DNA from 4 places in the Paenibacillus ilasis genome. Region 1 is predicted to be linked to each of the others. Evidence: riboswitches for the same ligand, from Rfam matches in the RefSeq annotation. Region 1 holds a riboswitch; each other region holds the start of a gene.
The links. A riboswitch is a leader RNA that binds a small molecule or an ion and turns the genes downstream of it on or off. The one in region 1 is predicted to bind thiamine pyrophosphate.
Positions count from the first base shown of each region.

Region 2: another riboswitch for thiamine pyrophosphate. It lies ahead of ACETK5_RS22810 (ABC transporter substrate-binding protein); the one in region 1 lies ahead of tenA (thiaminase II).
Region 3: another riboswitch for thiamine pyrophosphate. It lies ahead of ACETK5_RS06165 (YkoF family thiamine/hydroxymethylpyrimidine-binding protein); the one in region 1 lies ahead of tenA (thiaminase II).
Region 4: another riboswitch for thiamine pyrophosphate. It lies ahead of ACETK5_RS00590 (ECF transporter S component); the one in region 1 lies ahead of tenA (thiaminase II).

Region 1 covers NZ_JBHDJG010000003.1:471,052-476,858, reverse strand. Annotated here, with positions in the region: gene ACETK5_RS26295 (hypothetical protein) at 135-410, opposite strand; gene ACETK5_RS26290 (VOC family protein) at 589-1,089, opposite strand; TPP riboswitch at 1,354-1,457, shown strand; gene tenA (thiaminase II) at 1,599-2,285, shown strand; gene thiM (hydroxyethylthiazole kinase) at 2,341-3,183, shown strand; gene thiD (bifunctional hydroxymethylpyrimidine kinase/phosphomethylpyrimidine kinase) at 3,180-4,196, shown strand; gene thiE (thiamine phosphate synthase) at 4,193-4,873, shown strand; gene ACETK5_RS26265 (BglG family transcription antiterminator) at 5,116-5,807, shown strand, end outside.
Region 2 covers NZ_JBHDJG010000002.1:596,985-602,791, reverse strand. Annotated here, with positions in the region: gene ACETK5_RS22825 (EAL domain-containing protein) at 1-707, opposite strand, end outside; gene ACETK5_RS22820 (diguanylate cyclase domain-containing protein) at 917-2,452, opposite strand; gene ACETK5_RS22815 (VOC family protein) at 2,712-3,095, shown strand; TPP riboswitch at 3,275-3,386, shown strand; gene ACETK5_RS22810 (ABC transporter substrate-binding protein) at 3,502-4,533, shown strand; gene ACETK5_RS22805 (MTH1187 family thiamine-binding protein) at 4,614-4,907, shown strand; gene ACETK5_RS22800 (ABC transporter permease) at 4,904-5,659, shown strand; gene ACETK5_RS22795 (ABC transporter ATP-binding protein) at 5,714-5,807, shown strand, end outside.
Region 3 covers NZ_JBHDJG010000001.1:1,269,424-1,275,230, forward strand. Annotated here, with positions in the region: gene ACETK5_RS06145 (methyl-accepting chemotaxis protein) at 1-295, opposite strand, end outside; gene ACETK5_RS06150 (class I SAM-dependent methyltransferase) at 480-1,187, opposite strand; gene ACETK5_RS06155 (nucleotidyltransferase domain-containing protein) at 1,346-2,044, shown strand; gene ACETK5_RS06160 (sporulation protein YjcZ) at 2,162-2,257, shown strand; gene ACETK5_RS06165 (YkoF family thiamine/hydroxymethylpyrimidine-binding protein) at 2,331-2,936, opposite strand; TPP riboswitch at 3,021-3,123, opposite strand; gene ACETK5_RS06170 (nitroreductase family protein) at 3,306-3,908, opposite strand; gene ACETK5_RS06175 (ABC transporter permease) at 4,432-5,385, shown strand; gene ACETK5_RS06180 (iron chelate uptake ABC transporter family permease subunit) at 5,375-5,807, shown strand, end outside.
Region 4 covers NZ_JBHDJG010000001.1:95,528-101,334, forward strand. Annotated here, with positions in the region: gene ACETK5_RS00575 (helix-turn-helix domain-containing protein) at 1-274, shown strand, start outside; gene ACETK5_RS00580 (SDR family oxidoreductase) at 856-1,710, shown strand; gene asd (archaetidylserine decarboxylase) at 1,778-2,581, opposite strand; TPP riboswitch at 2,745-2,857, shown strand; gene ACETK5_RS00590 (ECF transporter S component) at 2,949-3,578, shown strand; gene ACETK5_RS00595 (ABC transporter ATP-binding protein) at 3,571-5,247, shown strand; gene ACETK5_RS00600 (energy-coupling factor transporter transmembrane component T family protein) at 5,244-5,807, shown strand, end outside.

The DNA.
Region 1 (5,807 bases):
ATAAGGTGCCTATTTGCCATCATATTCTATGAATAACGTATCTGGTGTCCGCTAGCTCTCGAAAATAACCCCGATTTGGCTAAATAACGTATCCTCAGTCCGCTTGTCCTCGAGCACTAGCACCAAGTTCAGCACTAGCACCAAGATGAGTAGTAGCAAACGAGCACTAGCATCAAGATCAGTAGTAGCACCAAGATCAGCAGTAGCAACAAGATCAGTAGTAGCACCAAGATCAGCAGTAGCACCAAGATCAGCACTAGCACTAAGAACAGCACTAGCACCAAGATCAGCACTAGCACCAAGATCAGCGCTAGCACCAAGATCAGCAGTAGCACCAAGGCCAGCAGTCGCACCAAGATCAGCAGTAGCACCAAGGCCAGCAGTCGCACCAAGATCAGCACTAGCACCAAGACGAGCAGTGGCCTCAGCTATCTACTCTGAGTTCCCCCGTTTTCTACCACTAAACCATAGCTACTTAAAATCATGCGGTTCTACATCGTTTTGGTAGGCAGCCATCCAAGCATCCCCTGGACACCAAATCCATCCGTGCCCTCCCTATAATGACGCTTTTGCTTCGCTTCCACCTTTTTACGAAATCTTCACCACAATGTCCGCTCCGGCAACATAGGCCATCGCCCGGATGTATTCCGGGTCTTGGGCTCGTCGTTCCATTTCCTCAGAAGTGAGGTCCTCCATTCGCGTCTGAATCCACCATAAGTTGCCGAACGGGTCCCGTACCCGTCCCACCCGGTCACCGAAGAACAAGCTTGTTGGCTCCGTGACCGAGACGGCTCCTGCGGCCAGCGCTTGCTGGTAGACGGCATCGCAATCCTCAACATATAAACGGAGGTATGCCGGGCTATCCGGCCATTCCGGCTTCGCGTCAAACATCATCACGACGGCGTCCCCGATTCGCACCTCGGCATGGCCGATGATACCATCGCCAACATAGACGCGGGCTAACTCTTCGGCTTGAAAAGCCTGCTGCAGCAATTCGATCAGCGCTGCGGAGTTTCTTGAGATGATCCACGGTGTCACGGAGGTATAGCCATCCGGAATGGGTTTAACCGCTTTCGATGGGTTCGTCATAAATACGCTCGCTCCCTTAAATTTCATTTATTTGAGCTGCTCTGATGTACTCATTATGCGGGGGCATATATGACAACCGAGCGTCAGTGTTCCCAAAACAAGTTTTGGGCATACGGCTTTTTAATTTAGCAAAATAACCACCGCCACCGTAGAACATTATGATCACCCGGTCATGTAAAGGTTTCAAGCGTGGAGTTCTGTCCGCGAACGGTTCACGTTTGACACGACCCACAAACCTATGTACAGTATTAGACAAAAGAATAGGAAGTCCACTAGGGGAGCCGTTAGCGGCTGAGACAAGAGCGTATCTTGGACCCTTTGAACCTGATCTAGTTCGTACTAGCGTAGGAAAGTGGAGCCTTCGTATATGAGGTCTCGGTGCGTTTTTTGGCGCACTCGGGCTTGTTGACGAAGCCGCTCCAGTTTTCGGGGGCGGCTTTTTAGCGTTGCCTGGAAACTCGTGACTTACGGACTTCCTGCTCTTCAATATGTTGGAGGTGGGGACAAAAATGAGTTTCACGCAAGAGCTCCGTCAGCAGGCGGAAGGTATTTTTCAAGCAATCTTCGATCATCCCTTCGTAAAAGGCATTGCCCAGGGGAATCTGGAGCGGGAGCAGTTGATTCACTATGTAAAACAGGATTTTGAGTATTTGAATGCCTACATGCGGATTTACGGTATCGCCATATCCAAATCGACCAGCAGGGAAGAGATCGTGACCTTTAACGAACAGATTTCGTTCATCCTGCACAGCGAGGTGCACCCGCATCAGAATTTTTGCACAGCCGCCGGGGTGACCTATGAAGAGCTTCAGGGGTATCCGCTTGCTCCGTCCGCGCATCATTATATCCGTCATATGCTGACGGTGGCGCATGAGGGCAGTCTGGGCGAGATTATGGCGGTACTGCTTCCTTGCCCGTGGACGTACCTGGAGATTGGCCGCAGGCTGCTGGATGAAGTGAAGCCGGATGCGTCCCATCCGTTCTATGACTGGATTTATTTCTACGGCAACCGGGGGGAAGACGCGACAGCCAAGTTCTGCAACCGTGTCGATGAATGGGCAGAGCGTGCGACGGCAGCCGAGCGGGAACGGATGACGGAGCATTTCATGCTGAGCTGCCAACTGGAGTATATGTTCTGGGATATGGCATATAAGCAGGAGGAATGGCCGGTGCAGCTGCAGGCTGCGGTGCTGTAAGGAGAAACTGTATCAAGCACATAAATTCCATTATAGATAAGAGAGGCTGATTCATATGCATGCATGGGAAAAAGAGGTTTCGGCGCTTTTAACGAAGGTACAGCAGACGAGCCCCCTCGTTCACAATATGACAAACGTGGTGGTTACGAATTTTACGGCTAACGGCTTGTACGCGCTGGGCGCGTCGCCGGTCATGGCTTACGCGCCCGAGGAAGTGGCGGATATGGCCGCCATCGCGGGCGCACTCGTATTGAACATCGGCACGCTGAACCGCGAGCTGGTAGATGCGATGATAATAGCGGGGCAATCGGCCAATGCCCATGGCGTCCCGGTCCTGCTGGATCCGGTCGGTGCGGGCGCGACCCGTTTTCGGACGGAGTCGGCCTTGCGGATTCTGAGCGAGGTGAAGGTTTCGCTTGTGCGTGGAAACGCGGCTGAAGTCGCTCACCTTGTTGGGGAAGCCCGCGAGATCAAAGGCGTAGACGCTGGCATCAGCGCAGGCAGCAATCATGCCGAGCTGGCTGTGCGGGCTGCACGCGAATTAGGCACGATCGTGGCCATTACCGGTGAAGAGGACGTAATTACCGATGGAAGTGAAGTGCGTATCATTACTGGCGGTGACCCGCTGCTCACGAAGGTCACCGGCGCAGGGTGCCTGCTGACCTCGGTGCTGGGTGCCTTTGCCGCAGTGGAGGCAAACCTGCTGCTTGCGGGTACGGCGGGACTGGCCTTCTACGGGGCCGCGGCGGCAAAAGCCGCAGAGCGCACGGCAGACCAGGGACCGGGGAGCTTCCAGATCGCTTTCCTGGATGAGCTGGCAAAGCTCCATCCAGACTCGCTGGAAGGATATGCGGCTGTCCGGGAAGCAGAAGCGACCGCTGCAGGTGGCACACGATGAGCAAGACTCGCGTGCCCCGGGCACTGACGATTGCCGGGTCCGATAGCGGCGGAGGCGCCGGCATTCAGGCCGATCTGAAAACCTTCCAAGAGCTCGGCGTATACGGCATGTCGGCGATTACGGCGATCACGGTGCAGAATACCTTGGGGGTTCACGGCGTATATCCACTGCCCCCCGAAGCAGCCGCCGAGCAGATGGAAGCGGTAGGCCCGGACCTTGGAGTAGATGCATTGAAGACGGGCATGCTGTTCAACGCCGAGATCATTCGCCTGGTTGCTGACCGGATTCGGGCTTTTGGCTGGGAGAAGGTCGTTGTCGATCCTGTAATGATTGCCAAAGGCGGAGCGGAGCTGCTGCAAAGCGAAGCGGTGCAGGCTTTAAGAGAAGATTTGCTGCCGCTGGCCTTGATTGTCACCCCCAACATACCGGAGGCCGAAGTATTGGCGGGGATGCGTATCCGCACAATGGAAGATCGGAAGGAAGCAGCGAGGCGTATTCATGCTCTGGGGCCCAAGATCGTTGTGATCAAGGGCGGCCATGATGAGGGGATGCTTGTCGGTCATGAAGATGCGGATCACCAAAGAGACAGGGAACCAGATATAATGGCGGATACGCAGCAGGAAGAGTTGCCTAGGTCCGAATTAACGTCTGGCCAAACGAGAACTGCCAGCCATAACGGGGAGTTAAGTGAGGGACGCTCCCCAATTATCAAGAATGGCGACAGATTCGGAAATCCCGGCAGTCCTCCCGTCATGGACCTTGTATACGATGGTATGGCCTTCACGGAATTATACGGCAAACGAATTCATACGGTTCATACGCATGGTACCGGGTGCACTTTCTCTGCCGCCATCACCGCAGGCTTGGCCAAAGGCTTGAGCGCATTCGATGCCATTCAGAGCGGACGCTCTTTCATCCAAGCGGCCATTGAAGACGGCTTAAACCTGGGGCAAGGACACGGCCCCACGAATCATTGGGCGTATCGTCGCCGCCGTCAGGAGGTGCTGCGATGACGGGGAGAGTGACACCCGAAATGATGAGGCAGCATCTACGGATGTACCTCGTACTCGGCAGCGTGAACTGTATCGAAGAGCCAAGCCGAATTGTGCAGAAGGCACTGGCTGGCGGCGCGACCATGGTCCAGTTCCGCGAGAAGGGACATGGCGCGCTTGTTGGGGAGCCGATGGTCCAGCTGGCTCGCCGGATCCAGAATCAGTGCCGCCAAGCGAGCGTACCCTTCATCGTCAATGACGATGTGGAGCTGGCGCTGAAGCTGAACGCCGACGGTGTGCACATCGGCCAGGACGACGAATGCGCGGCTTCCGTACGGGAGCGGATCGGCAACCGGATTCTGGGTGTCTCCGCCCATACCGTGGAGGAAGCGAGGCGCGCCCTTCTCCATGGTGCCGATTATCTTGGCATCGGACCGATTTATCCAACCGTCTCGAAGGATGATGCCAAGGCTGCACAAGGCCCAGCGATTCTTCGTGAACTGCGCGAAGCTGGAATCCATCTGCCGATCGTAGGGATTGGCGGGATTACCGTGGAGCGCGTGGAGGAAGTCATGGAAGCGGGTGCAGATGGCGTCGCGGTGATCTCCGCCGTGACGGGAGCGGAGTCGGCGCGGGAGGCTGTGGAGGCTTTTATAGGAAAGATACGCCGTGCAACCAACGAATTACTTGAGATGTAAGAGGATTATATGCGGATTATGAACAAGGGTGCCGAAGCTTCTGCGGCACTCTTGTTTTGTTTACGTCAGATTTTAAATTACTGTGTAGGCTCAGCTTTTCCGTCAACATGCCATTCTTTTCATCCATTTTCGTGTAACATCCTAGATCAGATTGCCATAAAGACCCGGATATGATATACGTAGGACAATGTACCTGCTCCACGATGAGTGAGCTCTCCAAATAAGTTGAATAGGAGATCGGAATGAATAATAGGCAAAAAGAGATATTTCGCAATTTGTTAATGGAACCGAACCGGCTGTGGCTCGTTCAGGATCTGGCGGATCAGACCGAGTGCTCGGAGAAGACGATCCGAAACGATCTGAAGGTGATTGAAGAATATATAGTTAAGCACTCCAGTGGCCATTTGGTGAAAAGGCCGGGACTTGGTATCTATCTGGAGATCGGAGAAGCGGATCAGGCTGATTTATTCCACCGCTTGTATTCCAACGAGAGTACCACCGAGGATGAATCTGATGAGGAAAGGGTGCTGCACCTGGCATATCGGCTCTTAATGAACGCGAAGCCCGTAACCCTGCAGAACCTGGCTTCACCGTTTTACGTGAACAAGGCGATTATCCGTCGGGATATGGAAAAGATTGAGGGCTGGCTGCGCAGCTTTGATCTGAGCTTAATGACGAAGCAGCGTGTAGGCTTCATGATTGAGGGCTCGGAGAAGAACAAACGGATGGCGCTGGCGCGGTTGAACCAATTGATCAACCGTCCGGAGTTGACGGGACAGATGATGCGTAACCAGTATGAACCGCACGAGATTGCAACCGTATTCAATGAGTTGAAGGCGCTGCAAAAGCAGCATCAGCTTCGCTTCACCGATGAAACCTTTGAAAGCCTGATGCTGCATATTCTGCTCATGGTCAAACGGACCAAGCTGGGACA
Region 2 (5,807 bases), on a different contig from region 1:
AAAATCGATTGCAAATGCTCAACATCATCAATCTTCTCGGTTTCCACAACCTCAAATACGAAATCCCTCGGATCCAGATGGAGCCTGTCAATGGTATTAAACGTGTGGCTTAGACACATCTGCGCATCATATATGGAGGATGGCAGGAAGTTCACGAATCGCTTCACGCCGATAGGAAGCCACTCGGCACTGGTCTCAATGGCGCTGGTTCGTGCTGCCCGGTCCAGGAAAGCATGCAATCCGGTTTTACGGGCTGTCTCAAACAGCTCATACGGCTGGAAGCTGGCTCCCCACTCTACCGGACGAAGGAGAAATTCGTAGGCAACGATCTGCTCGGATGAATCCACGATGGGCTGCATGTAGCTCGTAAACTGCTTATGTAAAATGATACTTACCATATCGTAATGCTCCATCTGCAGTTCGAACTTTTGCATAGGGGTCCACGAATGCCGGATTTGCGGAGTTTCTCCACGGGTAACACAGAAGAACAGCTCTTGACGAATCTTCAGCGGAAGGGGCTGCAGACACTTCATCATGGAGATCAGGTCCGCACGTACCTTGTAGTTCACAGCACAACCCTCATTGTTTTCATGTACCGTGTAGCCGTTCACTGCCAGCAACTGAATAAGCTCGCCACTTGCAGGCTTCATATGAATGGTCCCCTGGTCCTCAATCGGTTCAAAGGTGCTGCAATTGTCGCAAATCATGTTCGTCCTCCTTGGCAAGCTAGCTCTCACTATGCTTCTTATCGGCATTTTGAATATGATTTCTTTGCATTTTATGGATTTTATATCGAAGTTATGACCTATTTTAGGAGAAATGCGCAAGATTCGTGCAATGATTGCGCCAAATTCTACAAAAATCGACTTATATTGCTTTTAACAACCCATTGTCGATACTATCGTCATACATTCTTCTACTCAACCTTTTGATCTAAAAGCTGCAGCAGCATCGTCCGCTCCACATCAAAATGCCAAGGGGCGTTCCGTTCCTTTGCCGCATACATCGCTGCATCCGCGCGGCCAATCAGCTCCTGGTCATTTCTGGCATGATCCGGGTAAACCGCAATGCCGATACTCGGCGTGGTTCGAACCTCATGTCCTTCCAGCTCGTACGGCTCGCTAAGCATCGTCCAAATCTCCTCCGCCATCCAGATCAGCTCCTGATCTTCGCCGGCTGGATGGATCATGACGGTGAATTCGTCTCCTCCTAATCGGGAAACCAAGATTCCCTTTGATTCGAGAGTTTGAAGCCGGTCTGCAACCTTTCGTATCAACAAATCGCCGGCACGGTGGCCGTATCGGTCATTGACTCGTTTGAAACGGTTCATATCCATATACAGCAAGCCTACGCGGGAACCTTTGCGGTCCGCCTCCTTCAGCGAACTCGACAGCCTTGCATTAAAATAGCGGCGATTATACAGCCCCGTAAGATCATCGCGATGTGCCAGGGATTCACTCTGCATCAGACTTTCATGCAGTCGGGCAAACAAACGGTCGTTCTCGAACTGAATCAAAATCTGCCTGAACAAAATCAGGATAACGCACAGGGATAGGCCGGTAAACAGTCCATTCCACCCTCCAAAACGCTGCGCCATAAGGGCAAACATCCCGCCAAGCACGCTGTAGGGAAGCAGGTACCTTACGATCAGGTTTCCGATCGAACGCGGCTCCCGCTCGCCAACAGAGGGCTTACGGGAAGCAGGGGCAGACTGCCCACCTGCGAAACTAATAAAAAATACCGATAATGAATAGAGTGGATACAGGTAGGGACGTGCCTCGATACCCATAAGATCAACAAGATAGATGTATAGAACATCTCCTGCAATATAAGTACTCCCGCCAAGACATAACAGAATGGCCGACCATTTCCTTAACTGTCCGGTATTAAAATACAACACCAGCGTAAAAAAAATAAGTACCATGGCGCACAGCGGATACAGCATGTCCACCCAAATGTTTCCCCATACTGCCTCATGGGCCAGACCCTCAAGCTCAGGTTTGATGAAATACTCCCATCCTACCGTCATGACCGTTATGCCAACAATCACGATGTCCAGCATAAACCGGAGCCCCCGAAACGAACCCTGTACATGCCGGAATAAATAAATGAGAGAACTTGCGAACAGGATGAGTTCGAGCCCCCAGAAGAAATGGGTTAGAGCCGGATAGAAAGCGCTCTCTTTTCCAAACCAAACATGACATGCGTGAATGATTCGGGCCGCTGCATCCCCCATCAATCCGAGACTCACAATAAACCAAAACCTGCGAAGATAAACCTCATAGCGCCGACTAATCCGCATTAAATAAACGGAGGCAGCTGCAGGAGGAATAATGACTAGAACACGCTGAAGCGATAAAGCGTCAGGCATCCACAGAGCGATCATGATCTGAATGAATGCATATATCATGGCGAGTCGAATCCACAGATGATCTGCTGGAGTTGGACTCATAAGCATTCCTCCTCGGCCAAAAGGTAAGCTTTTTTCAACACTTGTTTGTTAGGTCTTTCGAATTAATACTTCTAGTTCTCATGATACTTTTTACCCACCCAAAAGTAAAGATGAGGAAATGAAAGAAAAACCACGGATTCTACTCTATGAAACCCGTAACGCTCCGAAAAGTTACCGCCTTCAAGACCTACTTGACGTATAGGAATTATGTGATAATATTTCATTCATATCTCATATGAATCGGAAAGGGTGTTTAGCCTTGTCACAGAAACGATTGGATCATGTCGGCATTGTCGTCCGGGACCTTGAAACCACGATCGCCTTTTACACCGCCGTCGTCGGACTTGAACTGAAGGATCGCCTCACCCATACCAATGGCGTCATCCAGCTGGCATTCCTCGGATTTAACGGCAGCAACGAAACGGAGGTCGAGCTTATTCAGGGTTACAGCGACACGCTGCCCGCAGAAGGGACCGTTCATCATTTTGCCGTCAGCACGGATAACATCGAAGAGGAATATGCTCGTATTCAGGGACTGGACGTGCCTCACTTGGATGAGGAAATCGTGACGCTCCCGAATGGGTATCGCTATTTCTTCGTTCACGGTCCCGAAGGGGAGTGGATTGAGTTTTTCCAGCGCTAAACCTCTTACGTACGGTAGAAGCCTTATTCAAATCCTTTATCTTGTGAAAGGTTCATAGCTCCATTCATTCTTCCAATTGCATACGTGTTCTAAACCAAGACCTGCCTCGTTCGTGCCCCTTCGAACTAGACAGGTCTGGTGTGTTAGGACTATAATAGCGGATGTAATGATCGAAACTTCATAAATACCGGGGGAGCTGGAATTTGGCCGGCTGAGAGTGTATCCGATATGATACTGACCCTTACACCTGATCTGGGTAATGCCAGCGTAGGAAGCCCATGTTTGCGGCAGCTTTTCATTTGCCGTGGTATACACTTACGCCGTCATGCGTCCTGATATCATCAGGGCGCTTTTTTTGTGGAGTTAACGAGGTTATAGAAAGAGAATTCAAAGGAGAGAAGAAACGATGAAGAAGGGAACATGGATTCCGCTGCTTCTTGCTTGCGTCCTGCTGATGGTTGCGTCTGGATGCGGCACAAGCGGACAGAACAAGAAGACAGGTGCCGAAGGCGAAGACAGTCAGACTCCCGGGAAACTCCGTGACGTACAGCTGATGCTCGATTGGTCCGCCAATACGAATCACACCGGCCTGTATGCAGCGAAGGAGCTTGGGTATTATGAGGAAGAAGGGCTTAATGTCCAGATCGTCCAGCCGGGAGCAGGCGGAACGGATACGCTGGTCGCATCCGGAAACGTGCCGTTCGGCATCAGCTATCAGGAAGGCGTAACGCTGGCCAGAACGCAAGGATTGCCGCTCGTTTCCATTGCAGCGATCATTCAGCATAATACATCCGGCTTTGCCGCCCCCAAGAATAAAGGCATCGTGAAGGCAGGCGATTTTGAAGGAAAATCCTATGGAGGCTGGGGCTCGCCTGTGGAGGAGGCCGTCATGAAATCCATCATGGAGATCGATGGCGCCGATGTCAGCAAGGTGAATATGGTCAATATGGGCGATGCCGATTATTTTACGGCCGTGAAACGCGACATTGATTTTGCCTGGATCTTCTATGCTTGGACGGGGATTGAAGCCGAGCTTCGCAATGAGCCGCTTGACATGATTTATGTGAAGGACTACTCGGAGCAGCTTGATTATTACACACCGGTGATCGTAACGAACGAGAAGCAGATCCAGGAGGACCCCGAGCTTGTCAAAGCGTTCATGCGGGCGACTTCAAAAGGATATGACTATGCGATTCAACATCCTGAAGATGCGGCAGCCCTGCTTACGAAGGCTGTTCCTGACTTGGATGCCGAACTGGTTCTCGCCAGCCAGAAATGGCTGAGCCCCCGTTATCAGGATGATGCACCCCGCTGGGGCGAGCAGAAAGCCGAAGTATGGTCGGGGTATGCCGACTGGATGTTTGAGCGCAAGCTGCTGGAGAAGGAACTTGACGCGGACCGCGCATTTACCAATGAATTTTTACCGGAGCAGCCATAAGGTTATTTCTATTTAAGAGGAGAGACAGCAGGCCGCCTCTCTTCCATTACAATATAGCTTGCACGAAAGGATGAGTTTATATGGCGAATACACTCTTAAGCATTCAAGTAATACCGAGAACGCCAAACGGGGCCGACAGCATCCCTTATGTGGATGAAGCGATCAAGGTCATTCAGGAATCGGGCGTAAAATATGAGGTCCATGCACTCGAAACGACCATGGAAGGAGAGCTCTCCGAGCTGCTCAAGATCGTTGAGCGCATGCACGAGGCGCTGGTGAATGCGGGAAGTCCCAGCATCATATCCCAAGTCAAAATCGCGCATCATCCGACCGGTATCAGCATGGATAAGCTGACTGAGAAATACCGTCCATGAAAAGCTGGTGGAGTTCTGTTTGGCCGCCCGTTGTGGCGGTCCTCTTCTTTTTGATGGTTTGGCAGGCCGCAGTATCCGTATTCGACATTGAACCCTTTATTTTGCCTGCGCCGACGGCCATCGGGCATGAGGCCGTTACCGGAGCTTCCGGTCTCTTCCAGCATACAGCGGCCACCCTGCAATTAACCCTGATCGGATTTATGATCGGCACGGCGATCGGTCTTGTCATCTCGCTGGCTCTGCACATGGTGCCTTTTCTCAAAACCGCCCTTTATCCGCTTCTTATTCTTAGCCAGAATGTGCCGACCATCGCCCTTGCCCCGCTTCTCATGATTTGGTTCGGCTTCGGCATGCTGCCCAAGGTTATCGTGATTACGCTGGTCTGCTTCTTCCCTGTCGCTGTTGCGGCCCTGGACGGACTCGCCCGTACTGACCGCACCATGATGAATTATATGCAGATGGCGGGGGCTACCTCGTGGCAAATTTTCACCAAGCTGGAGCTGCCGCATGCCCTTCCCTCCATCTTCTCCGGGATTCGCATTGCGGCCACCTATTCGGTCATGGGGGCGGTGATCGGGGAATGGATCGGCTCGGACCGGGGTATCGGCTACTACATGATGCTGCAAAAATCCGGCTACCGCACGGACCGGGTGTTTGTTGCCATCCTGGTCATCGTCCTGCTCAGCCTGCTGATGGTGCTGCTGATCACCCTGCTGGAGAAGCGGCTGATCCGCTGGAATCGAAAAGGTTAAAACCATTGTGAATGGACATTTTCCAACAGATATAAAAGGAGGCTGTTTTGCGATATGACACATCAAGTATCCCTGTCGGATCATGACAGGCTTGGCCGATCCTCTGCAGCGGTCCCGCCAGCGCCTGCCCTTGAGGTTCGCAGCCTTC
Region 3 (5,807 bases), on a different contig from region 1:
ACGTTCGGCTGAGATCGTTCATTCCCCCAACCTCTTCTACCTGGAAGGTGAAGTCGCCTTTAGCGATTTTGGCGGAAACGCTGGAGATTTCCGCAAAGGAATTCGTAAGCGCTTTCTCAATGAGGCGAGAAAGAGGAACCGTAAGACCGGTTAGTGCCACGACGATGACCACACCAATGATTGCTTTACCCATTAGAATAAATGCAAGCAGCATTGGAACCGCAAACAAAGCGGCAATGAGAAAACAGGCTGCGGTAATTTTCCGCGAGATAGGGAGTCTGTTGAACCATGCCATAAGAATGAGTCCTCCTCAACAACATAGGATATATTTACCATGATTATAGCATCGACGGGCAAAACTAGATAGAACGAAATGACAAAAAGTGTTGAATTAGGTCGAAAGAACTGAAATTTGAGGAGGGAGAGGGGATACGCAGCGAATATGCGAATCCCCCTTAATGCACAGATAGGAAATGATTTTATTTTACAGCCCGGAATAAGGCGGAAGCGAGATAATCGGTATTGTCCAGGATCATGCGGTCATGCTTGAACAGCGTTTCCCAAAGCGCAACATCGAACAGAAGTCCTTTATCGCGCTGTTCTAATGTATCCAAATGACGTGTTTGCTCTTCCTTTAACTGCTCATTGAAGTGATTGTACTCCAGAATCTCTTCTTGTTTAAACCCGCAAGCCAAGAGCGACTCCGCCCATTCTTCCCTCATCATGAGATTAGGGATCCCGAAGAATTCGAGCAGTTCCTGAAGCTTTGCCTCCGGCATGGGCTTATCTAGCAGCAATTCTCTGTCCAGCAGGACACCTCCATGATCCAGAACGCGGTAATATTCGGGCAGCGATTTCGAAGTATCTGTAAATACAGTAACGGACTCGGCCATGATCAGATCAAATTGGTTGTCCTCGAAAGGCAATGCGCATACATCCGCCTGATGGAACTGGACATCGATTTCCATAGCCTTGGCTCTTGCGCGGGCTTTTTTGATCATATTCTCGTTTAGGTCAATGGCGGTCACTTGATACCCCATCTCCGAAAGATGGCATGCGGTTCTGCCAGTTCCGCACCCCACCTCCAGAATGCGGCTGCCCGGTTGAATGGGAAAATTCTTCAGCATTCTGAGGGTTGCCTCGAATCCTCCCGGGTGGGCACTGCCCATGCCTAATTTGGAGAGCATATGAATATAGTTCATCTCATCTATCCCTTCTTCCTTATGATCAACATGAGGGTAATCGTTTATTTACCATATGATTCAGGTACGTTTAGGGTTTTAGCTGAATTAGATATTTTGAGCCCTTTTTTCGGGAGGATTAGAGTCATATTGGAGGAAACGTCATGAGGATGGAACCGGTAGAGGCAGCGAAACGTGTCATTCAACACGATTATCCCGACTGTTTGCTTGCTGTGCTCGGCGGCAGTGCGAGCAGAGGCGAATATAATGAACAATCCGATTTGGACATCATGGTCATAGAACGGGACGGATATGATTTCAGCAGGAAGACGATAGAGGCACATGGGTGGATCGCGGAAATATTTATATTGTCTTTATCCTCGTATCGCGAATATTTCGACGAGGGCGTCATGGCGGCGAATCCGTCAATGCAGCGGATGATTGCGGATGGGACGGTGCTGCGCGCGCTGCCCGAGGGAGAAGAGGTACGGGCGGAGGCCCGAAGCGATTTGAATTACGGCCCCATGCCCTTGACGCTAACCGACATGAACCAATACCGTTATATGCTAACCGAGTACATGCTGGACTTGGAGGGTCCACGAAGGGATGGCGAAAAATGGTTTACGGTGCACAAAATCGCGGCGATTCTCTGTGAATTTGTACTTAGGGTGAACCGGGAGTGGACGGGTGAAGGGAAAACACTGTTCCGGCTGTTCAGCCGCTATGACACAATCTTGGGAGACCGATTGGAAGCAGCGCTCGCGGCGATGTATCGCCAGGATGATCCCTCAGCTCTGATGGCATTCACCGAGGAAATGCTCCGTCCGTACGGAGGGAAGCTTCTCATTGGTTTTGAGGAATAATATTTCCTAACCAATATATAAAGAGAGGTACATTAGCCGTGACACTAGCACAAAGCGGGCAATACTATAATAGTGTGATTACATCACGTCATTCTTTAAATCCAGGAGGGGATCTTCATGAGCGGAGAATACGGCGGCGCATGGGGCAATTCAGTAGGAACTATTTTGGTTCTCTTTATCCTGCTCGTAATTATCTTGAGTGCTTGGGTTTAAACTGTCAAGATTCTTGGCAGCTAGTGACAGGAAAGCCCGGCTTTTGCCGGGCTTTTGTCTGCCTCAATAGAACTCAATTCGATGCGGCTTTGATTGATGGGCTGTGTGCGGACACAACTGCAGTCATGACCAGATGGCTGCTGTCGGATTGAATCGCATGTAAAAACGCGTCTTCAAGCGATCCAAATACCCGGGACAGGGACCCGTCCAATCGGCTGGCGTAATGAACGCTTCCGGCGAATGTCCCGGCTTCCTTCGCACGATTTACTTCACTGTAGATGACTTCCATATAGTTATCGGTACCCATGGGGTAAAGAGCGAATTGGCAGGCAGTCTCGATTTCGGCATGTTCTCCGATGTCACGGTTTAAGAGGGTCGAATCCTCAGTCATATATACATCGGCGTCCGTATCACCGGGGCAGCCGATGGAATAAGTACCATTAAAAACGGTGTGCACGCCGCTCGCCGCGGCATGGGCGAATATCGCCCTTGTAACATCAAAGACATGCTCTGCTCGTCCACGAATACAGGTGCTCACATCATCTGTCTGAATCCACACTTTCTCCGTATCCACAGATTGTAGTGCGTCCATGATGACCTCTACAAACCGGTCCGTCATGGGAAATACCGAGAACCGGCATCCGACGATCCGGCTGGTTCCGCATACAAGCTCATTCATTGTCATTTCCTCCCCATAATATAAGTCCACGCAAAAAAACCGCACCCCATGAAGAAGGTGCAGTTATGCCTACGAAAAGAAATAAACATAAATGCTACACTTCCCCACGCTAGTATGACCTAGATCGGGTGATAAGGGTTAACGGCAGCCCGCCGTCTCTCAGCACATGGCACCCCTAGTACAGCCAACATCCTATGTAGTTGGTTATTGCAAGTTTGCCCCGGAGCCTCCGTTATCGTAGGAATTCGAGGGTTCTTACCTGTGTAATTGTATCGTTTTGCGATCGGTTTTTCAATCTTTGCCCATTATAAAAAAGACCGCCTATCCCAGTTGCAGGAACTTAGGAAGGCGGTTTTTTCATCTATTGGTTTAGTTGTATACTTTCACGCGATCTTCCAGCGGTGCAAATTCTTTTTCGCCTGGTTCAGCAACCGGCTTACCGAAAGGCATTTGAGCAATCAGCTTCCAGCTTTCTGGGATGTTCCATTCGGATTTTACTTTTTCGTCGATCAGCGGGTTGTAGTGCTGCAGGGATGCACCCAGACCTTCTGCTTCAAGGGATGTCCATACTACAAATTGCAGCATGCCGTTGGATTGGTTGGACCAAACCGGGAAGTTGTCGGCATAAGCGGCAAAGTTTTGTTGCAGCCCGGCAATGACGTTGTTGTCCTCGAAGAACAATACCGTACCGTAACCAGCGCGGAATGCAGCCATTTTGTCGGCCGTGGATTTGAAGGCTTCTTCATCGCCAACGACTTCCTTCAGGATGCCTTCCGTCATGTTCCACAGTTTATCATGCTGTTCGCCAAGCAATACAACGACGCGTGCACTTTGGGAGTTGAAAGAAGAAGGGGTATACTTAACCGCTTCGTTTACGATTTCTTGGATACGCTCGTCCGAGATAACGGATTCTTTGCTAATCCCGTAATAAGAACGGCGATTTTTGAGTGCAGTTGAAAAATCTTTAGACATTGAAAAAAAACCTCCTGGTGTAATCGAATTTGCATTCGCCTGATAAGAAGATGTCCTTTACTTCAAGCAAATATGCATTTTGCTTTTTATTGCAATCAATTTAATTATCATTCCATATTAACTTACGTTTAGTTAGAAATAATAATTATGTTAGGATATTAATATAACTTAGAGCAATTGTCAACGGCTTTTGATTAAATATAATTTTTCTTATGTATTTAATATGAATTGAATTCGTCTTGTTTTTAGAGAAGTCTCATTAAAGGGAAGCTTAACGAAAGTGTGACTCTGCCTGTGGATATTAGTTATGTCTCCTCGAAACTTCATATTATGAACAATTCATGAACAAAATATACATGTATGAAGCTATTAATTGATTTTCATTCTCAATTATACTTGTCGAGCCAGAATGAGGATGATATAATGCATATCAGAACGCAATTGATAATCAATCTCAATGAGAATGGTGATGAAAATTGCAAGATCCCGGGTGTTTAGAGACATACGCATAGAAGGAAGAGCCATGAAGATTAGATACTTATTTGCAGCCGTTGTGGTACTCTCCGTAATTTCATTATTTATTGGAGTTAAAGATATCTCGCCACTGCAACTGTTTTCGATGACAGAACAACAACAGCATATTATGCTTGTAAGCCGGATTCCTAGGCTTGTCAGTCTCATATTGGCGGGTGTCAGCATGAGCATCTGCGGATTGATCATGCAGCAGCTCAGCCGCAATAAGTTCGTATCGCCGACCACGGCAGGTACGATGGACTCAGCCAGACTGGGGATTTTGGTAGCGATGCTCGTCTTCACGACAAGCGGACCGCTTATCAAAATGCTTGTGGCCTTTGTATTCGCTCTGGCAGGAACCTTTATCTTCATGAAGATCCTGGATCGGATCAAGTTCAAGGATGCGATCTTCATCCCGCTCGTTGGACTGATGTTTGGTAATATCGTCAGTTCGATAGCCACTTTCTTTGCCTACAAATATGATCTTATTCAGAATATGTCCGCATGGCTTCAGGGTGATTTTTCCATGATCATGAAGGGCCAGTATGAAATGCTCTATATTAGTATCCCGCTTGTGATTCTGGCGTATCTGTTTGCCAACAAGTTTACGGTGGCCGGAATGGGAGAGGAGTTTGCAACCAACCTGGGCCTTCACTACCGGAGAGTTGTGAATCTGGGACTGGTCATCGTGGCGCTGGTTACGGCATCCGTCGTGCTGACCGTCGGCGTTATTCCGTTTCTTGGTCTGATCATACCTAATATTGTCAGTTTATACTTAGGAGACCATTTGAAAAAAAGCCTTTCGCATACCGCGCTGTTGGGGGCCGGGTTCGTACTGTTCTGTGACATCCTGGGCCGGATTATTATTTATCCCTATGAAATTCCGATTAGTCTAACCGTGGGCGTACTCGGAAGCGGTATATTCATTTTCTTACTGATGAGGAGAAAGGCATATGACTTATAAAGCCAAACTCGGCCTGTTGGCCGCAGCGGCAATCATCCTGGTGGCAGTCTTTCTGTTCATTGATCTTGGCGGCAATTGGGATTACGCGCTTCCAAGAAGAATCAAGAAGGTGCTGGCCATTATTCTGACCGGCGGAGCGATTGCTCTGTCTACCACGGTGTTTCAAACGGTCACGAATAACCGGATACTGACGCCAAGCGTTATGGGATTAGATTCCTTATATATCCTGATCCAGACCACCGTCATCTTTGTCTTCGGATCCTTTACGCTGTACAAACTGGGCAGCAACGTTAACTTTTTGATCAACGTCGGCGGGATGATCCTGTTTGCGGGAGTCTTATATAAGATTTTGTTCAAAAGGGAAGGAAACAACATTTACTTCCTGCTGCTGATCGGCATGATTTTTGGGACCCTGTTCTCCA
Region 4 (5,807 bases), on a different contig from region 1:
CCGCCAGCACCCGGGGATTCCCCATCGGGTCGAGGATTTGGCGGCCAGAGCGGGGTTGTCCCCCCGTTACTTCTCGATCAAGTTCAAGGAACTGATCGGCACGCCGGTGCAATCCTATATCATTCAGATGCGGATTGAGCGGGCGCAGCATCTGCTGCTGCATCAAGGGATGAACGTAACGGAGGTAGCCGACGCGCTGGGTTACCGCGATATTTTCTTTTTCAGCCGGCAATTTAAGCAGTATACGGGCAAGAGCCCATCCGAGATTCGGTGATCCCCCGCCCTTCCATAACTTACCTGAGTGGCCGAAGGGCAGATGGGTTTCATAGCAAGCGATTTAGGGTAAAAACGAAATACAGTTTCATTTTATGAAGGGGGGAGAGAGGAATGAGCCCAAGAAGACGGGTGCGTGGACGTTTCTTCAGTCGTGGTGGCTGCGCTATTTTCAGAAATCGCTTGCGCCGCATGAAGACAACGACTCAGAATCATCAGGATGTGTGGTTTTAATGAGACTTGGCCTACATACGGGGAACGTTGAATCCCGTTATCATATACGCTTTTCTCTGGATGAACGCAAAGGGAGCTAAATAGCTCCCTTTTTTCGATATGTTTTGGGGTCCCCGCAAAGTATTTGGAATAAGCATCGAAGCATAGGCTCCACTTTGTGGGGCTATTTAATGGATGCATATACGGATAGGGACTCTGATTACGTTGCGAAATTTTGTTATATTAGGAATATGTATAAGGCGCTGAACGCAGGGTTCTTAGGAACATGGACCAGGCAGGCATTTCGGATAACGGAAGGGTGACGCGAGTGAAGGAGAGAGTGGCATTGGCAGAGCAAGCGGTGATCCGGTGGTAGCGTCGGGAGCAGGAAAGGTTGCGCTGATCACGGGCGCGTCGAGCGGGTTCGGACTGCTCATCAGTCTGGAGCTGGCAAAAGCAGGTTATGACGTGGCTGCGGGTATGCGCAGGCCTGAGGCGGCGGCAGAACTGTTGGCCCGAGCCGAACAAGCAGATGTTGCCGGGCGCATTCACGTATTCCAGCTGGATATATGCATCGAGGAACAAGTCAAGGCCGCTGCTTTGGAGATAGAGCAGAGGTATGGACGCTTGGACGTGCTGGTGAACAATGCCGGCGAGGCGGTAGGCGGCATGGTGGAGGAAGAGCCGCTCAGCGGCTGGCGAAAGCAGATGGAGACGAATTTTTTCGGGACCGTATCGGTAACGCAGCAAATGCTGCCGCTGCTCCGCCGTACCGGACATTCCAAAATCATTCTCATGAGCAGCATTAGCGGCGTGGTCGGCTTTCCGGGTTATGGACCTTATGCGTCCTCCAAATTTGCTTTGGAAGGGTTTGGCGAAAGCCTGTCCATGGAGTTGATGCCCTTTGGCATCGATGTCGTGCTGATCCAGCCCGGTGCCTATGGCACCCCGATTTGGAACAAAAGCTTTGGGGAGCTTGCGGTAAAGGAAGGATCACCCTACAGCGATCTGCTGAAGGGCGTGCTGGAGTATTCCGAGCGGACAGCCAGGGGAAGCGGGGATCCGCTGGAGGTAGCCAGGCTTGTGGCAAAAATTGCGTCCATGGCTAAGCCCAGGTTCCGCTATTTGCTGCCCCGAGGCACGCGGCTAACCGCATGGATCAAGGGCGTGCTGCCGGATCGGCTGTTTCAGCGGATCATGTATCGGATGCTGGGCCGGCGTTAATCATTCATGCCGCGAATGATTCATGGCCTTAACTTGTAAAATGCGATGTTTGGTAAGGTGAATGGGATTACCCTTTTCTGGCTGGGGACGGATGAAGCAAACCGAGGAGTTCCCCCATCTTCACCTTGGAGCCGGGTTCCAGGTCACCGCGCGGAGTAAACGTGCCGTTCTCCGTCAAAAGCACGACGGTAGAGCCGAATTCAAAGTACGCGAGCTCATCGCCAATCCCGTATTTCTTCACGTTCTCGTCAGCATAACGGATGCTGCTTACGTTCATGGCTCCGACCTTCACGACGGCAACTTCGCCGAACTCATGCGCAATATAGGTAATGAGGCGTTCATTGCGGCTGAGCACGTTCCGAATATGGGTCATCGCAAAATCGTTCACAGGGTAAACGCGGCCCTTCAGATGCTCGCTCTCCGCCTGAACACCGGTTACCGGGGAATGAATGCGATGATAATCGGTCGGGCTTAAATACAATACAAAAGCATAACCGTTGATGTAGTTTTCCATTCTTGGCGATTTGGCGAGCAGCTCGCTCAGGGTATAATCCTGTCCCTTGACGCTCAGAATGGTGCCGGCGTTGACGGCGCCCATTGCCGAAATCGTCGCATCGACCGGGCTTACCATAGCGTCGGCGGTATCATCTATGGCGCGCAGGCCTATTTTTAACCGGCGGGAAAAGAACTCGTTCAGTGAGCGGTATTCGTGGATTTCTTTCTCCGCTTCATGCGCCGGAATTTGATAAATTCGTATAAATGCAGGTATTAGATGACGGCTCAGCCGGCTGTGGGAACAATGTCCCATGATTCGGGACAGCCACTTGCGGGAGGATAGCTCAGTCATCAGACGCAGCAATTGTTTAGCCATGTCATTCTCCTTTGTGCATAGGTGTCAGCAATAAACGTTGGTGGAAAAGCCAACCACTCTGATATTGACATAGAATGAGATGGAAATCAATAAATAGCCATTTTTGAAAAAAGGCTCTTGCTTATTCCGGAGCGAATGTGTATTTTAAAGTTAACATGAAACCGAATAGGAATACGGGGGCTTGAGTGAATCAGGCTGAGATTGCAGCTGTTATCCGCTGTTGACCGTTAATCTGAACTGGGTAATGCCAGCGTAGAGAATATCCGACCCTGCCTACATAGGGCCTATTTTTCCGTCTGCGCGTTTTTCCAGACGGTTTTTTGTTGTGTTTACACAAAAATAGAGGTGGAGAGGGGAATGTGTTGTTATGGGAACGTCTGTGCAAGAGAAGTTGGGGGTTCAGCCCCGAAAAGGGCTGCGGTTAAGCGATATTTTGGTGACGGTTCTGGTATCGCTGGTGCTTGGCGTCATTTATCATTTCTGGGGTTCGGTTTACAATCTGTTAAAACCGCTGTTCTTTGAAGCGGATGAGTTGTTATACGGCATGTGGTTCGCTGCAGCCACGCTTGCTTACTTGCTGATCCGCAAGCCGGGAGTGGCCATCATCGCGGAAGTGGCGGCGGCCCACGTGGAAGTGCTGTTTGGCAGCGGCTGGGGATTGACCCTGCTGCTGTATGGCCTCATTCAAGGACTGGGGGCAGAATTGGTATTCGCGGCATTCCGTTATCGGAGCACCTCCGCGTGGACGCTGGCGATTGCCGGAGCCGGCGCGGCCATCGGCTCGATGATCATGGACTTCTATTACAGCTATACCGATGACCTGCAGACGTGGATGTTCCTTGCCAAATACGGCATGCGGGTACTCAGCGGCGCCGTCATTGCAGGCCTCCTGATGCTCCTGCTGGCCAAAGCGCTTGACCGTACAGGCGTGACATCCCTGCTGCGTCCTGCGTCGAAGAAGGATTACGAAGCACTGGATGATCCGCGCCATGTCTAATGCCACGGTTAGCCAGGTTCCGGCTCAGTCCGCTGAGATGCTTCCGGAACCGGCCGTGTATGTGGAGGGATTGCGTCTGAAGTATCCGGGCGAGGAGCGGCTGATGTTCAAAGACCTCTCCTTCTCGGCAGTCCGCGGGGAGAAGGTGCTGCTGCTCGGTCCGAGCGGCTGTGGCAAATCCACGCTGCTGCAGGTGCTTAGCGGGATGATTCCCCGCGCAACGGAGGTGCCGATGAAATGCGAGGCCCAGCTGGTTCCGCGCTCTTGGGGTTATGTGTTTCAGGATCCGGATACCCAGTTCTGTATGCCGTACGTGGATGAAGAGCTGGCTTTCGTGCTGGAGAATCTAAGTGTCCCACGCGACGAGATGAAGGAGCGGATGCAAGCGGCCCTGCGCGAGGTGGGACTTGATCTTGAGGAGCTCCATATGCCGATCGGGCATTTGTCCCAAGGCATGAAGCAACGACTGGCGCTGGCATCGGCTCTGCTGCTGGAGCCGGAGGTCCTGTTCCTTGACGAGCCGTCTGCGCTGCTCGACCCGGAAGGCAGGGAGCAAATCTGGTCCGCGGTGAAGGCCGTCTCGGAAGGGCGTACGCTGATCATCGTGGAGCACCGGATTGAAGAAATGGCCCAATACGTGGATCGTGTCGTGCTGTTCAGCCCGGATGGGGTGATTCTGGGCGAAGGTCCCCCAGCAGCGATATTCGCTGAATATGAGCGGGAACTCCAAGCCTACGGAATCTGGTATCCCGGCGTATGGGAAGATTACGCGGAGTCCCGGGAAGGCAGAGAGTTATTCGCCCCGGTCGACGCGCTGGGCAATGAGGCAGGTGATCTCCTGTATGAGGCTGCTCTGCCATACGCTCAGCATGGGGAAACTGTCATTCAACTGGCGGATTTCAGGGGGATGAGATGGGATAAACCTGTCATCACCCTCCCTTCAGCCGAGGTGGTTCCGGGACAATTCATTGCGGTGGTTGGGCCGAACGGAGCAGGAAAGAGCTCGCTGCTGCTCAGTTTAATGGGGCTGCTTCGCGCCGAAGGAACCTATGTGCTCTGCGGGGAAGAGGTCATTCAGGGCAGGCGCAGGAAGGTGCGGAAGAAGAGAGAGCAGCAGCTGCGCCAAATCGGATTCGTGTTTCAGAATCCGGAGCTTCAATTCCTGACGGAACGCATCGGCGATGAGGTGGTTTACTCCCTGCTGGTGGATCATGTGCCGCCGGAGGAAGCGAAGGCACAGGCCGACCGCTGTCTGGAACGCTTTGGACTGAAGGGCATGGAGGCCAGGCATCCGTACCAGCTGTCGACAGGTCAAAAGCGCCGCTTAAGCGTGGCTACGGCCATGGCAAGACAGCCGTCTGTGCTGCTCCTGGATGAGCCGACCTTCGGACAGGATGCACGGAATACGTTTGCGATTCTGGAGATGTGTGAGCAGCTGCGCCGCGCGGGAACCGCCATTCTCATGGTGACGCATGAAATGGAGATCGCGCAGCGGGTCGCCACGCATATATGGGAAATCCGGGAGGGGCAGTTGACGTCAAGCATGCCTTCCCCCCGATGGTGTACCGGGACGGAATCCGGACGGGAGACGGGCGGAGCGAATGGCGCTGATGAGACTCGCGAAAACCTAACCGGGGCCGATCATCGCCTCACGGGGGTGAACGCATGAATATATGGAATCCCGTGCGGATCACTTGGCTGCACCGCGCGAATCCGGTGGTGAAGCTGGGACTGATCTGTGCGCTGTTTTTTATGACGGTGTTAACCCATGATCTTGATTTTGTCATGTATCAGGCGTTGATCTTTATGATCTGCCTCGTGGTGCTCAGCGGGGTGAAGCCGTGGAAGATGCTGCTGTTTTTCATACCGTTTCTGCTTGCCTTTATTTCGTCTTCCTCTTCCATGATGCTGTTCGGGAAAGGGGAGACGATCTGGTGGGAGTGGGGATTGTTCCGGGTATCGGAAGAAAGCTTTTATCGGGGGCTGCATCTGGGGTTTAAGGGAATTGCCTTTGCCTCGGAGGGGCTGCTGCTTGTTACGACAACGTCCTCGGTGGATTTATTCTACAGTCTGATGCAGAAGCTGAGGCTTGCGCCCAAGTATGCTTACAGCTTCATGGCTTCGATCCGGCTGCTGCCCATGGTCTGGGAGGAATATGTAATCCGCCGCCAAGCCTTGAAGGTACGAGGAGTCCGCCCGATTCGCGGCGTTCGCGGCATGGTGAACCGC